2 regions of the Streptomyces sp. NPDC085931 genome follow, and region 1 is predicted to be linked to the other one. Evidence: riboswitches for the same ligand, from Rfam matches in the RefSeq annotation. Region 1 holds a riboswitch; the other holds the start of a gene.

Region 1 (7,419 bases):
CTGGACAACCCGCACGCGGGGCTGCTGTACCTGATACCGGGCGGCAAGGAGGTCCTGCGCGTCAACGGCCGGGCCCGCATCCTCACCGACGCCCCGTTCTTCGACGCCATGAGCCACGGCGGCCAACGCCCCGCCCTCGCCCTGCTGTTGGAGATCGACGAGATCTATCTGCACTGTCCCGCGTCGCTGCGCCGCTCGGGTCTGTGGGATCCCGCCTCCTGGCGGGCCGCCTGAGGACCGGGTACCCCCCTCTCGACCTGCGGTTAGGTTAGGCTAACCTTCGCTCTCGTGAGATCTGGTGAGGAGCCCGCGGGCGGACGACGTCTGCGCGGGCATGAACTGTCGGCCACGGACGTGACCGTGTCGTACGACGGTGTGGACGTCGTGCACGGCGCGGCGATCACGCTGCGGCCCGGTGAGGTCACCGTCCTGGTCGGCCCCAACGGCAGTGGGAAGTCGACGCTGCTGCGCACGGTCGCCCGCTTGCAGCGGGCCCGCCGGGCCGGACTGCGGATCGACGGCGACATCGACGGCCTGGCCCTGTCGGCCCGGGAGTTCGCCCGGCACGTGGCCCTGCTGACCCAGGGACGGCCCACGCCCAGCGGGCTGACCGTGCGCGACCTCGTCGAGTTCGGCCGCTACCCCTACCGGGGCCGGTTCGGCCGCCCCGACGCGGACGCCTCGGCCGCCGTCGAGCGGGCACTGGCACTGACCGGGGTGACGGAGCTGGCCGGGCGCGGCGCCGACCACCTCTCCGGCGGGCAGCTGCAGCGCGTCTGGCTCGCGAGCTGCCTGGCGCAGGAGACCGGCGTGCTGCTGCTGGACGAGCCCACCACCTATCTCGACCTGCGGTACCAGATCGAGCTGCTCGACCTCGTCCGCGACCTGGCCGACGACCACGGGATCGCCGTGGGCGTCGTCCTGCACGACCTCGACCAGGCGGCGGCCCTCGCCGACCGGATCACCCTGCTCGAAGCGGGCCGCATCGTCGCCGACGGCCGGCCCGAGGACGTCCTGACGCCGGAACGGCTCACGGCCGTCTACGGCATCCGGATCGACGTCGACACCGACCCCCTCACCGGCCGGCTGCGGACCCGTCCGATCGGCCGCCACCACACCCGCACCACCCGAAGCGAAAGGCTCGGCACCACCTCATGAGACGTCTCCTGCTCACCGCGGCCACCACCACCGCCGCGGCGCTCACCCTCGCCGCCTGCGGCACCACCGAGCCGGCCGCCGACAGCCCGGAGAAGACCACCGGGGCGATCAGCCTCACCGACTCCACCGGCGCGAAGGTGAAGCTGGACGGCCCGGCGAAGAAGGTCGTGGCCACCGAGTGGAACGAGGTCGAGAGCCTGATCACCCTCGGCGTCGACCCCGTGGGCGTGGCCGACGTCAAGGGCTACAAGACCTGGGACAGCGCCGTCCCGCTGAAGAACGAGCCCAAGGACATCGGCACCCGCGGCGAGCCGAGCATGGACACCATCGCCTCGCTCTCCCCCGACCTGATCGTGGCCAGCTCCGACCTGCCGGACGCGGCCGTGAAGCAGCTGCGGAAGATCGCGCCGGTCCTGGAGATCAAGTCGGCCGATGCCGCCGACCAGATCGGGCAGATGTTCGAGAACCTCGACCTGATCGCGAAGGCCACCGGCACCACCGACAGGGCCGAGGCCGCCCGCGAGAGCTTCGACGCCAAGGTCGCCGCGGGCCGCAAGACCCTCGCCGATGCCGAGCTCGGCGGCAGCTCCGTCGCCTTCGCGGACGGCTACGTGACGTCCAACCAGGTCTCCATCCGTCCGTACACCAGCGGCTCGCTCATCGGCTCCGTCAACGAAAAGCTCGGCCTGAAGAACGCCTGGAAGGTCAAGGGCGACCCGGCCTACGGCCTGGGCACCACCGACGTCGAGGGCCTGACCGCCCTGCCGAAGGACACCGCGTTCGCCTACATCGGCAACGACGGCGACAAGGCCAGCAACCCGTTCGCCGGGCAGCTGAAGAAGAACGCCGTGTGGAGCTCCCTGCCGTTCGTCAAGGCCGGCGACGTGCACCGGCTGCCCGACGGCATCTGGATGTTCGGCGGTCCCGGCTCGATGGAGGCGTACATCGACGCCCTCGTCGCAGCGCTGACGAAGTAACGCCCGCCATGGCCGTCACCGAAGCGCCCCCCGCCGTCCGTCCCACGGCGGCCGCGTCCCGGACGGGCGCGGCCGCGGTGACGGCCGGGCTCGTCCTCCTCGTCGCCGCCCTCGCGGTCGCCGACATCACCCAGGGCACCGCCGCCGTCGGACCGGCGCAGGTGCTCAAGGCCCTGACCGGGCAGGCCGATCCGGGCGACGCCTCGGTGGTGATCGCCTCCCGGCTGCCGCGCATGGCCGCCGGGATCCTGGTCGGCGTCGTCCTCGGCATCGCGGGCGCCGTCCTGCAGGCCGTCAGCCGCAACGTGCTCGCCTCGCCCGACACCCTCGCGGTCAACGCCGGTTCGTACCTGGCGCTCGGACTGGTCGGCGCCACCGGCGTCTCCCTGCCCCTGCTGGCCTCCTCGGGCGTGGCCTTCGCGGGCGGGCTGGTGGCCGCGGCCGTGGTGCTCGCCCTGTCCGGCCTCGGCACCGGCACCGTACGGCTGGTCCTGGCCGGCACCGCGCTCGCGCTGGGCCTGAACTCCCTGACGGAAGGGCTGCTGCTGCTGTTCCCGCAGCAGACGGAGGGCCTCTACCAGTGGAACCAGGGCAGCATCGGCCAGAACGGTTTCGACGGTGTCCTGCAGATGCTGCCCGTCGCCCTGGTGGGGCTCGCCGGGCTGCTGCTGGTCGCCCGCCGGGTCGACGCGCTCGCCCTCGGCGACGACGCCGCGCGCGGTCTCGGCGTGCCGGTGCACGCCACCCGCGTCACGGTGGTGGTGCTGGCGGCGCTGCTGTCCGCGGCGGCCGTCACGCTCGCCGGTCCGCTCGGCTACGTCGGGCTCTGCGCGCCCGCCCTGGTCCGTCCGCTGGCCCGCCGGTTCCGGGGCTTCACCCGCGCGCGGGCGGCGCTGCCCGCGGCCGGGCTGGCCGGGGCGGCGCTGGTGCTCGGCTCGGACGTGCTGCTGCGGTCCCTGATCCCGGCGGACACGGCGGTGGGTGTGCCCACCGGCATCGTCACCAGCCTGGTCGGGGCCGTGTTCCTGGTGGCGACGGCCCTGCGGCTGCGGGACACCGCCGGGGTGGAGCCACCGGACCGGCTGCGCATCCCCGGCCGGACGGCGTTCCTGGTCACGGTGGGGACCCTGGCCGCCGCGGTGGTGGCCGTCGCCCTCGCCGGTGTCCTGCTGGGCGACACCAAGCTCCTGCTCGGCGACGTCGCCAACTGGGCGCAGGGCCGGGCCGGCCGGACCGTCTCCTTCGTCCTGGACACCCGGGTGCCGCGGGTGCTCGCCGCCCTCTGCGCGGGTGCCGCGCTCGCCCTGGCCGGCACGCTGGTGCAGGCCGTGACCCGCAACCCGCTGGCGGAGCCCGGGGTGCTGGGCGTCTCCGGCGGCGCCGCGCTCGGTGCCGTGCTGCTGGTGACCACCGTGCCCGCCGCCGGTTCCTGGGGTGTCGCGGGGGCCGCCTTCGCGGGTGCGGCCCTGGCCTCCGCCCTCGTCTTCGGGCTCGCCGCCCGGGGCGGCTACCAGCAGAGCCGGCTGGTCCTCGTCGGCATCGGCGTGGCGGCCGGGTCGACGGCCCTGATCAGCCTGCTCATCGTGCTGACCGACCCGTTCAACGCCACCAAGGCGCTGACCTGGCTGTCCGGTTCGACGTACGGGCGCACCACGGCGGACGTGGTGCCCGTGGCGCTCGTGCTGGCCCTGGGGGTGGCCGTCGCGGTCGCCCGGCGCACCGAGCTGGACCTCGTCTCGCTGGACGGGGACACCCCGCGTCTGCTCGGGCTCGCACTGCCCCGGGCCCGGCTCGGCTTCCTGGTGGTGGGCGTGCTGCTGGCGGCGACCGCCGTGGCCTCGGCCGGCACCATCGGCTTCGTGGGCCTCGTCGCGCCGCACGCGGCCCGGGCCCTGGTGGGCCGGCGGCACGTCCGGGTGGTGCCGGTGGCCGTGCTGCTCGGCGCCGCGCTCGTCGGCACGGCCGACCTGCTGGGCCGGACCGTGATCGCCCCGGCCCAGCTGGGCGCCGGTCTGATGACGGCCGTGATCGGCACGCCGTACTTCCTGTGGCTGCTGGTCCGGAGCCGGCGGGCGGCCTGAGGCCGTGTCAGGCGCGGTCGCCGTCCCGTCGCGCCCGCGGGCTGAAGACGTACAGGCCGAGGATGTCCGGCAGCGGGGCGACGCCCGGGCCGCCGGCCCGCACCCAGGCCACGACGTCCTCGGTGGCGGCCGGGTCGTTGACCAGGCCGAGCCAGACCGGGCGGGCGCCGGCGGCCCGGCCCGCGGCGGACGGCTGCACGACGACGACGTTGGCCTGGTCGCAGACGTCGAGGCAGTCGGAGATCCGCACCGGCGCCGCCGCGCGCAGGCGCGCGGTCTGGGCCGCGTGGTCGACGCCTCTCACCTTGGGGCTGCCGCAGCAGCAGTCCCGGCAGACGACGACCCGGCAGGGCGGGGCATCGCCGCGGGGGTCGTCCAGGGGTTCGCCGGCCGGCGTCGCGGGCATGCCGCACCTGCCCTCTCTCCGGGGAGATCCGCCCCGGTGGTCCGTGGAGGAGGCGACCGCGTGAGTCTCCTGGCTCTCGGGTCGCCGCCGGTCCCGGCCTTCCCACCCGCTTGCGGGCAGTGGCCTGTCGGGACCGGCTCGCCGATCACAGTGGCGGGACCGCGCCGGATTCACACCGGCTTCCTCGTCCGCCGTCGCCCTTGTCGCCGGTCATCATTCCACGGGGCCGCGCCGGGGTCAGGACCGCCTGAGCGGGTTCGGCAGCGGCAGGTAGCGGGCGTCGGCGCCGTCCGCGCCCGTCCAGCGCAGCAGCAGGTTCGTCTTGGCGGGCAGGGTCGGGGAGGCGAGCAAGGCCGGGATCTCCGGCAGGTCGTGCCGGGCGAGTGCGCGGCGGACGGCGGGCCAGGGGTCGAAGCCGGGCCGGCGTTCGGCGAGGGCACCGGCGATCTCGGTGAGGTGGTTGACGAGCAGGCAGTACACCAGCCGTTCCCAGCCGGCCGCGCGCTCCACGTCCGGCAGCAGCTTGACGCCCTCGGCGTCCCGGTACAGCACCTGCACGGGCATGCCGGCCGTGTCCACGGCGACCAGCGTGTTCTGCAGATGGGCCTCGACGACGACGCCGTGGCCTGCGAAGGCCGCCAGGACCGGGGGCACGGCGTGCGCCAGATAGGCCTCCCACCAGGGCTCCGGGTCGGTGACCCGGTCGAGCGGGTTGCCGTCGAAGCCCTCGACGAGGGCGGCCGCGAGCAGCGGGGTCGCCCCGGGCACGAGGCGGCCGGTGAAGCCGTCGCGGACCAGGACGGCGAGGGCCTCGAAAGAGAAGCCGGCGGTGCGGTACCCGCGGTCGCCGAGCCAGCCGGGCGGGCCGTCGTACGCCGCGAAGGCCGCGCTCGTGGCGGAGTCGGTCCGGCGCAGGGCGAGCAGGTCGTGGCGCCAGAGCCGGCGGATGTCGTTGGTGATGCGCACGTCCAGGCTGAACTTCAAAAACAGGTCCCGCTCGGGGGCGTAGACGGTGCGGATCGCGGCCGTCGGCCAGGTGTCGAAGGCCGTGGTGCCGAGCCGGAGGAGTCTGCCGTCCGCGAAGGCGGGGGCCAGCTCCCGGGCGGCCAGGTCGAGCTGCCAGGGGTGGGCCGGGAGCAGCCGGTAGCCGGGCGGTGCCGTGCCGAGGGCGTCGAGCGCCGTAGTGTCGCCGTCCTCCACGACGGTGTCCTCGCGCAGGCCGAGCAGGACCAGCGGGAAGCGGGCGTACGCCTCGGGCGCGTACGGCAGCCAGGCCGCGGCGGGGCCGCCGCCGCGGGCCTTGGGGGCGGGGTGGTGCGTGTGGCCGGTGAGCAGGCACTGCTCGGACCGCCGGTAGAGGTCCTCGGGCGGGGTGGCCCCGGCGCGGGCGGCGAGCAGCGCGGCGATCACGTCCCGGCTGTCGGTCATCTCGGCGGGCAGGCCGGGATTGTCCACGCCGGTGCGCCGGCGCAGTTCCGCGGCGACCAGGCCGACCAGCTCGGCGTGGCCGAGGCGCCGCCAGGTGCCCGCCGCCTCGATCTCGGGCTCGGCGGGCCGCCGGGTGCCGCGCACGCGCAGCAGGCGGTCCGCTCCGGGCAGGTGGTGGACGCGGTGTCCGTCCTCCTCGCGCACCGGCCGGGCGACCTCGCGCAGCAGGCAGTTGAGCAGGGGCACGGCGGCGTACGCGTCGGCGAGAGAGCCGATGGCCGGGTCGTCACCGTGGGCCGAGTCGTCGTCGGCGGGCGGGGGCATGAGGTCCACGCGTTCCACTCGTCCCTACGGTCCTTCCAGCGTTCCGGGCGGAGATGATCAGTATGTCGGTCGTCGCCATTCCGCTGTGACGCCCTATTCGTACCCGAGGAGTCCGCCCGTGCACCGTCCCCCCAGCGCCGAGACCGAGGTCGCCGACGAGCTGTCCGTCGTCCGGCCCGGACTCCTGCCGCGCTACGAGGCCGAACTGCCCGGCGCCCGGGCGGCCGTGCTGTCCCGCCTGTGGCGTGGCCTGACCCATGATCCACTGCCCTGGGTGACCGGCGTGGAGCGGGGCCGGGACGGGCTGGCCCTGTCCCTCGCCGACGGCCGCCGGCTGCACGGTCCGCTGCCCGATCCGTACGCGACCGGGGCGTATGTCACGGCCGTGCGGCTCGACGGGACGGAGTACGCCGATCCGGCACGGCTGATGACCGGCCTGGGCGTGCCGCACTCGGCCTCCTTCGCGGCCGAACTCGGGCACAGCGTCGCCTCGCTGGCGCTGTCCAGGGCGGGGCAGGAGGAGGACCGCCGGGCGTGGCCGCGGCGGGACTGGGAGTGGGAGCAGCGGATCGTCGACGGGCACCCGTTCCACCCGACCTGCCGCTCCCGGCCCGGTTTCTCGGTCGCCGAACAGCTGGCCTACGGGCCGGAGCACCGGCCGGTGGTGGAGCTGGGGCTGGTGCCGGTGCCGGAGGAGGAGTGCCTGGTCACCGGTGGGTGGCCGGAGGACCTGCGGGACGGGGGGCGCGTGCTGCTGCCGGTGCACCCCTGGCAGGCGGCGCACGTGCTGAAGCGGTCGTGCGAGGTGAGCCGTCCGGCGCATCCGCTGATGTCCCTGCGGACGCTCGCCCTGCCCGGCGGGCCGCATGTGAAGACCTCGCTGAGCGCCCGGCTGACGTCCTCGGTGCGGGACATCTCGCTGCCTTCGGTCGCCGCCTCCGCGCTGCTGTCGGACTTCGCCGCGCTCCCGGCCGCGCGCACGGACGGGCTGCTGCACGTCACCCGCACCCTGGGCGCGGCGGCGGCCGGCTCGCCCGACTTCGCG
Region 2 (7,419 bases), on a different contig from region 1:
ACCACCAGCAGCATGATCACGGCCAGGCCCTCGGGGCCGCTCGCGAACCAGTTGTGACCGATCATGTCGACGCCGGGCAGCTTGCTGAGCAGGGCGTTGAAGACGCCGTAGTCCGAGTCGAAGAGCCACTTGAAGACCGTGGTGGCCACGATGACGGGCATGCCCCAGCTGGCCACCAGCACGATGTTGATCAGTATCTTCAGCCAGCCCGAGACGCGCTGGAGCAGCAGGGCGAGCGCCATGCCGATCACCATGGTGAGGACGACGGCCCCGCCGGCGAAGACGACCGTGCGCAGCACGACGGCCCAGAACTCACCGTCGCCGAGCACCTTGGCGAAGTTGTCGAAGCCGACGTTCTCGGCCGGCTGGAAGCCCCAGAGCTGGGACTGCCCGAACTTCTGGAAGGACAGGGTGACCAGGCGGGCCAGCGGATAGCCCATGACCAGGGCCAGGATCAGCAGGCAGGGCGCGAGCAGCAGCCAGGGGGCGGCGGCACCGCTCGAGGCGCGCTGCCCGCGGGGCCGCCGGGCGGCGGGGGGCGGCATCGGTACCTGCCGCGGTGGCGGCACCTTGGCGGGGGTGGTGGTGTCTGCGGCACTCATCGCGCGCTCCTTGGCGGTCCCTCAGGTCCTGACGACGGCGGGGCTCCGCGTGGGAGCCCCGCCCGTAGGTCACTTGGTGTTGATGACCTTGTCGATCGCGGCGTCCGCCTCCTTGGCGGCGGCCTCGACGGACTTCTTGCCGGTGCCGATGCTCTGCAGCATGGTCTGCAGGATCTGCGCCTTCTCGACCTGGCCCCAGCCGGGGGCCATCGGGACGAACCAGTTGGCCTCGGCCGCGGTGGCCGGGACGGCCGTCTTCGGGTCGTTCTTCAGCGTCGCGAGGTCCGTCTTGTTGTTGGGCAGGTTGCCCTTGGCCATCAGGCCCTTCTGCCCGGAGGAGCCGGCGAAGGCGTTGATCCACTCGGCGGCCAGGTCCTGCGCGTCGGACTTCACCGGCACGGCGAGGTCGGAACCGCCCAGGAAGACGGGCATGTTCTTGCCGGACGGGCCGGGCATGACGAAGTTCTCGAGGTTGCCCTTGAGCTTGCCGGTCTTGTCGTTCTTCGGGTCCTCGGCGGTCGCGCCCTCCCAGGCGGCCGCGAAGATCATGGCGGACTTGCCCTGGCCGTAGACGATGTAACGGTCGGACTCGTCCTTGGTCTTGTCGCCGTGCATGTACTTGTCGACGACGTTCTTGAACTCCTTGAGGCCCTTGAGGGACTCGGGCGAGGAGAGCGTGGCCTTCCACTGGCCGCCCGACTCGGTGGCGATGGCGCCGCCGGCGTCGTAGACGAAGGACATGGCCGCGTACCAGTCGCGGGTGGGCTGGTACCAGGCGTTGAACTTGTCGCCCTGCTTCTTCTGGATCTTGTCCAGGGCGTCGGTCAGCTCCTTGTACGTCTTCGGAGCCGTCTTCACGCCGACCGAGGCGGCGATGTCCTTGCGCCAGTTGGCGACGCGGCCGCCGGCGTAGTAGGGGACGCCGTAGGTCTTGCCCTCGTAGGTCACCGAGGCCTTGAGGCCGTCCAGCCAGGCGTCGGAGTTGTCGAACTTGCCCTGGTCGAGGGGGGCGAAGGCGCCCTTGACCATGTAGCCGAGCATCTCGGTGTTGCCCATCTCGACCACGTCGGGGACCTTGTCCGTGGCGAGGACGGCGTCGAGCTTGGCGTTCTTGTCGGGCCAGCCGTAGTACTCGTGGTTGATCTTCAGGCCCGGGTGCTTCTTCTTCACCGCGGCGTCGGCGGCCTTCACCAGCTCAGGCCAGTTGTTCTGGGCGTCGACGGTGAGCCAGACGGTCAGCTCCTTGGCGTCCGCGCCCTTGTCCGAGCCCCCGTCGCCCTCGCCGCCGCACGCCGCGATGGAGACCATCATGCCCGCGATACCGATCGCGGCTGTCAGCTTGCGCTTCACGCCACCCTCCTCAGGGATCCCACAACCCCCCTGGCTCCCCGCAGTGAACGTGGGGCCGGGCCTGGACCATTGGTGTAGACCAGTACGGGGAGCTTGACCCAGGCCCACCACCCTGTCAAGGGTCGCGAGAAGGCTCTGACCAGCCGTTATGCGACCTACATATGCAGGAACCTTTAAGTAAGAAGCCAGCGAAAAGGCGGCTGCACCCGCCATACTTCAGGTAGACCACTGGGAGTGGTGGACTAGACCAAACAAGTCACCGACGGTATACAAGTGAGATCGTGTCGGCGGACCGAGCCGGGAAGGCGGAGCATGAGCACCGACGTCAGCAGTGCGGAGAACGAGAACGGGGTGCCCGTCCGTACCGCACGTGTGCCCAAGTACTACCGCCTGAAGAAGCACCTGCTCGACATGACGGAGACCCAGGCGCCCGGCACGCCCGTCCCGCCCGAGCGCACCCTCGCGGCGGAGTTCGACACCTCCCGCACGACCGTGCGCCAGGCGCTGCAGGAACTGGTCGTCGAGGGCCGGCTGGAACGCATCCAGGGCAAGGGCACCTTCGTCGCCAAGCCGAAGGTCTCGCAGGCCCTGCAACTGACCTCCTACACCGAGGACATGCGCGCCCAGGGCCTGGAGCCGACCTCACAGCTGCTCGACATCGGCTACATCACCGCCGACGACCGGCTCGCCGGGCTGCTCGACATCACGCCGGGCGGACGCGTGCTGCGCATCGAGCGCCTGCGCATGGCCAACGGTGAGCCCATGGCCATCGAGACCACCCACCTCAGCGCGAAGCGCTTCCCCGCCCTGCGCCGGTCCCTGGTGAAGTACACGTCGCTCTACACCGCGCTCGCCGAGGTCTACGACGTCCATCTCGCCGAGGCCGAGGAGACCATCGAGACGTCCCTGGCCACCCCGCGCGAGGCGGGCCTGCTCGGCACGGACGTCGGCCTGCCGATGCTGATGCTCTCCCGGCACTCGCTGGACCGCGACGGCCAGCCGGTGGAGTGGGTGCGGTCGGTCTACCGGGGCGACCGGTACAAGTTCGTGGCCCGGCTGAAGCGGCCCCAGGAGTAGCCGGCCGGCGGCGCGACCGGCCCGCCGCGGCCTCCGGTTTCTTTTGGGTACCGCATTGCGGACGAGGGGTTCCGCTCCCGGCACACCCTGACCTAGATTGCCTGCGCATTGCCCAGGTGATCACTTGAGGGGACGGAGCCGCCTGATGTCGCAAGCCCCGGAAGTCAGCAGAGGGCCGGTGGTGACGCCGACGCGCGTCGTCATCGCCGTCTGTCTCATAGCGCCCTTCGTTGCCATGCTGTGGGTCGGGTCGTACGCCAAGACCGACCCGGCCTTCATCGGCATCCCGTTCTTCTACTGGTACCAGATGGCGTGGGTGCTGATCTCCACGGCGCTGACCATGATCGCCTTCAAGCTGTGGCAGCGTGACCAGCGCGCCCGCTCGGCCTCGAAGGGCGGTGCGTCGCAGTGAAGGACGGCGTGAACGGCGTCGCACTCGCCGTCTTCATCTTCTTCTTCCTGGCCGTCACGGTCATGGGCTTCCTGGCCGCGCGCTGGCGTAAGGCCGAGAACGAGCACAGCCTGGACGAGTGGGGCCTCGGCGGCCGCTCGTTCGGCACCTGGATCACCTGGTTCCTGCTCGGCGGTGACCTGTACACGGCGTACACCTTCGTGGCCGTGCCGGCGGCGATCTACGCGGCGGGCGCGGCGGGCTTCTTCGCGGTGCCCTACACGATCCTGGTCTACCCGCTGATCTTCACGTTCCTGCCGCGCCTGTGGTCGGTCTCCCACAAGCACGGCTACGTGACGACCTCCGACTTTGTGCGCGGCCGCTTCGGCTCCAAGGGGCTGTCCCTGGCCGTGGCGCTGACCGGCATCCTGGCGACGATGCCGTACATCGCGCTCCAGCTGGTCGGCATCCAGGCCGTGCTGGACGTGATGGGCGTCGGCGGCGGCGAGGACACCAACTGGTTCATCAAGGACCTGCCGCTGCTGATCGCCTTCGGCGTGCTGGCGGCCTACACGTACTCGTCGGGTCTGCGGGCGCCCGCGCTGATCGCGTTCGTGAAGGACACGCTGATCTACATCGTCATCGCGGTGGCGATCATCTACATCCCGATCAAGCTGGGCGGTTTCGACGACATCTTCGCCAAGGCGGGCGACGCGTTCAGCCAGACCAACCCGGCGACGGGTGCGCCGCGCGGTGCGCTGACGCCGCCGGAGACGGGCCAGTGGACGTACGCCACGCTGGCGCTGGGCTCCGCCCTGGCGCTGTTCATGTACCCGCACTCCATCACGGCGACGCTGTCCTCCAAGAGCCGTGAGGTGATCCGCCGCAACACCACGATCCTGCCGCTGTACTCGCTGATGCTGGGTCTGCTGGCGCTGCTCGGGTTCATGGCGATCGCGGCCGGCATCAAGGTGCAGAACGGGCAGCTGGCGATTCCGCAGCTGTTCGAGACGATGTTCCCGGACTGGTTCGCGGGCGTGGCGTTCGCGGCGATCGGCATCGGCGCGCTGGTGCCGGCGGCCATCATGTCCATCGCGGCCGCGAACCTCTTCACGCGCAACATCTACAAGGACTTCATCAAGCCGGACGCGACGCCCGAGCAGGAGACCAAGGTCTCCAAGCTGGTGTCCCTGCTGGTGAAGGTGGGCGCGCTGGCCTTCGTCCTCACCATGGACAAGACGGTCGCCATCAACTTCCAGCTGCTGGGCGGCATCTGGATCCTGCAGACCTTCCCGGCCCTGGTCGGCGGCCTGTTCACCCGCTGGTTCCACCGCTGGGCGCTGCTCGCGGGCTGGGCGGTCGGCATGGTCTACGGCACGGTCGCCGCGTACGGCGTCGCCTCGCCCACGCAGAAGCACTTCGGCGGGTCCTCCAAGGAGATCCCCGGCATCGGCGAGATCGGCTACATCGGCCTCACGGCGTTCGTGCTGAACGTGGTGGTGACGGTGGTCCTGACGTTCGTCCTCAAGGCCCTGAAGGCCCCCGACGGCATCGACGAGACCAAGCCGGAGGACTACACGGCGGACGCGGGCGACCCGGGGGTGCAGGTGGAGCTGCCGCCGGCCACGGCCGGTTCCTCGCACTGACCTCCGGGGCGCCCGGCACCGCGCCCCGCACGACGAACGACCCGCAGCGGGCCGCCGTGAGACACCTCGCGGCGGCCCGCCGTCGTTCGCCCGCGGTCCCTCGCCCGGCGCCGGTGCCACGCCCGGTGAAGATCGCGGTGAAGATCACTCTGCACACCCGCCGGCTGACCCTCTGAAACCAGTGCGACACAACATCTGGGGGTGGTCTCCGAACCCGGCACAAGATGTATGCTCATGCTCGCTGTCGCCGCAGGGGAATCCGGTGCGAATCCGGAACTGTCCCGCAACGGTGTACCCATGCCCTTATAGGCGCATGGGCGTCAGTCCGAGGACCTGCCGACGGCGCACCCGGCCACCCGGCCGGTGTGCCTGACGTCCGGGCCTCGTGGAATGGGCCGGTGGACGCGACGCCGCGTGCGCTCGTGTGCTGCCCCCTGCCCTCGACGAGGCCCCGTGCCGAGCGAGGGAGAGCCCCACGTGACCATCGCGCCAGCCGATCCGGTCTCAGCCGCCGACGAAACCGCGGAAGAAGCGCACGACGCCTCCGGTGCCGCCCTGTTGCGGACCCTCACCGAGCTGACCGCCGACCTCCCCGACGCCGACCCGGGCCGGGTCGCCGCCGCCGCCCTGCGCGGCCGGTCCGCGCGGGCGGACGAGACGGAGTTGCGCGAGCTGGCGACCGAGGCGGCCGCCGGTCTCATCTCCGAGGACCCCGCCTACTCCCGGCTGGCCGCCCGGCTGCTGACCGTCTCCATCCGCGCCGAGGCCGCCTCCCAGGGCGTCACGTCCTTCACGGAGTCGGTCGCCGTCGGCCACCGCGAGGGGCTCATCGCCGACCGCACCGCCGACTTCGTCCGGCTCCACGCGGCCCGGCTGGACGCCCTGATCGACACCGCCGCCGACGACCGCTTCGGCTACTTCGGCCTGCGCACGCTGCACAGCCGCTACCTGCTGCGCCACCCCATCACCCGCAAGGTGATCGAGACGCCCCAGCACTTCATGCTGCGCGTGGCGAGCGGCCTCGCCGAGGACGACACCGCACGGGCGGTGGACGAGGTCGCGGCGCTCTACCGGCTGATGAGCCGCCTCGACTACCTCCCCTCCTCCCCCACGCTCTTCAACTCCGGCACCCGGCACCCCCAGATGTCGTCCTGCTACCTCCTCGACTCCCCCAAGGACGAGCTGGACTCCATCTACGACCGCTACCACCAGGTCGCCCGCCTGTCGAAGCACGCCGGCGGCATCGGCATCGCCTACTCCCGCGTCCGGGCCCGGGGTTCGCTGATCCGCGGCACCAACGGCCACTCCAACGGGATCGTGCCGTTCCTGAAGACCCTCGACGCCTCGGTCGCCGCGGTGAACCAGGGCGGCCGCCGCAAGGGCGCCGCCGCGGTCTACCTGGAGACGTGGCACTCCGACATCGAGGAGTTCCTGGAGCTGCGCGACAACACCGGCGAGGACGCCCGCCGTACGCACAACCTGAACCTGGCGCACTGGGTGCCGGACGAGTTCATGCGGCGGGTGAACGCCGACGCGCAGTGGTCGCTGTTCTCCCCCGCGGACGTGCCCGAGCTGGTGGACCTGTGGGGCGAGGAGTTCGACGCCGCCTACCGGGCCGCCGAGGCGAAGGGCCTGGCGCGCAAGACGCTGCCCGCGCGCGAGCTGTACGGCCGGATGATGCGCACCCTGGCGCAGACCGGCAACGGCTGGATGACCTTCAAGGACGCCGCCAACCGCACCGCCAACCAGACCGCCGAGCCGGGCCACGTGGTGCACTCCTCCAACCTCTGCACGGAGATCCTGGAGGTCACCAGCGACGGGGAGACGGCAGTCTGCAACCTGGGCTCGGTCAACCTCGGCGCGTTCGTGGCCGACGGGGACATCGACTGGGAGCGGCTGGACGCGACCGTCCGCACGGCCGTGACGTTCCTCGACCGGGTCGTCGACATCAACTTCTACCCGACCGAGCAGGCGGGCCGCTCCAACGCCCGCTGGCGCCCGGTCGGCCTCGGCGCGATGGGCCTGCAGGACGTCTTCTTCCAGCTGCGCCTGCCCTTCGACTCGCCCGAGGCGAAGGCCCTGTCCACCCGGATCGCCGAGCGGATCATGCTCGCCGCCTACGAGGCCTCCGCCGACCTGGCCGAGCGCAGCGGCCCGCTGCCCGCGTGGGAGAAGACCCGCACGGCCCGGGGCGTGCTGCACCCCGACCACTACGACGTGGAGCTGACCTGGCCGGAGCGCTGGGCGGCCCTGCGCGAGCGGATCGCCACGACCGGCCTGCGCAACGCGCTGCTCCTGGCCATCGCGCCCACGGCCACCATCGCCTCCATCGCGGGCGTCTACGAGTGCATCG

What was found. A riboswitch is a leader RNA that binds a small molecule or an ion and turns the genes downstream of it on or off. The one in region 1 is predicted to bind cobalamin.
Region 2: it holds a riboswitch for cobalamin, as region 1 does, so the genes downstream of both, ACIGAN_RS11675 (ribonucleoside-diphosphate reductase subunit alpha) here and ACIGAN_RS01435 ((2Fe-2S) ferredoxin domain-containing protein) in region 1, are expected to answer to the same signal.

The regions. Positions count from the first base shown of each region.
Region 1 covers NZ_JBITSK010000001.1:336,320-343,738, forward strand. Annotated here, with positions in the region: gene ACIGAN_RS01415 (MSMEG_1061 family FMN-dependent PPOX-type flavoprotein) at 1-234, shown strand, start outside; gene ACIGAN_RS01420 (ABC transporter ATP-binding protein) at 289-1,158, shown strand; gene ACIGAN_RS01425 (ABC transporter substrate-binding protein) at 1,155-2,135, shown strand; gene ACIGAN_RS01430 (iron ABC transporter permease) at 2,144-4,216, shown strand; gene ACIGAN_RS01435 ((2Fe-2S) ferredoxin domain-containing protein) at 4,224-4,622, opposite strand; cobalamin riboswitch at 4,685-4,810, opposite strand; gene ACIGAN_RS01440 (IucA/IucC family protein) at 4,860-6,392, opposite strand; gene ACIGAN_RS01445 (IucA/IucC family protein) at 6,493-7,419, shown strand, end outside.
Region 2 covers NZ_JBITSK010000005.1:106,871-114,289, reverse strand. Annotated here, with positions in the region: gene ACIGAN_RS11700 (carbohydrate ABC transporter permease) at 1-602, opposite strand, end outside; gene ACIGAN_RS11695 (extracellular solute-binding protein) at 672-1,952, opposite strand; gene ACIGAN_RS11690 (GntR family transcriptional regulator) at 2,265-3,029, shown strand; gene ACIGAN_RS11685 (DUF3311 domain-containing protein) at 3,175-3,441, shown strand; gene mctP (monocarboxylate uptake permease MctP) at 3,438-5,066, shown strand; cobalamin riboswitch at 5,252-5,422, shown strand; gene ACIGAN_RS11675 (ribonucleoside-diphosphate reductase subunit alpha) at 5,544-7,419, shown strand, end outside.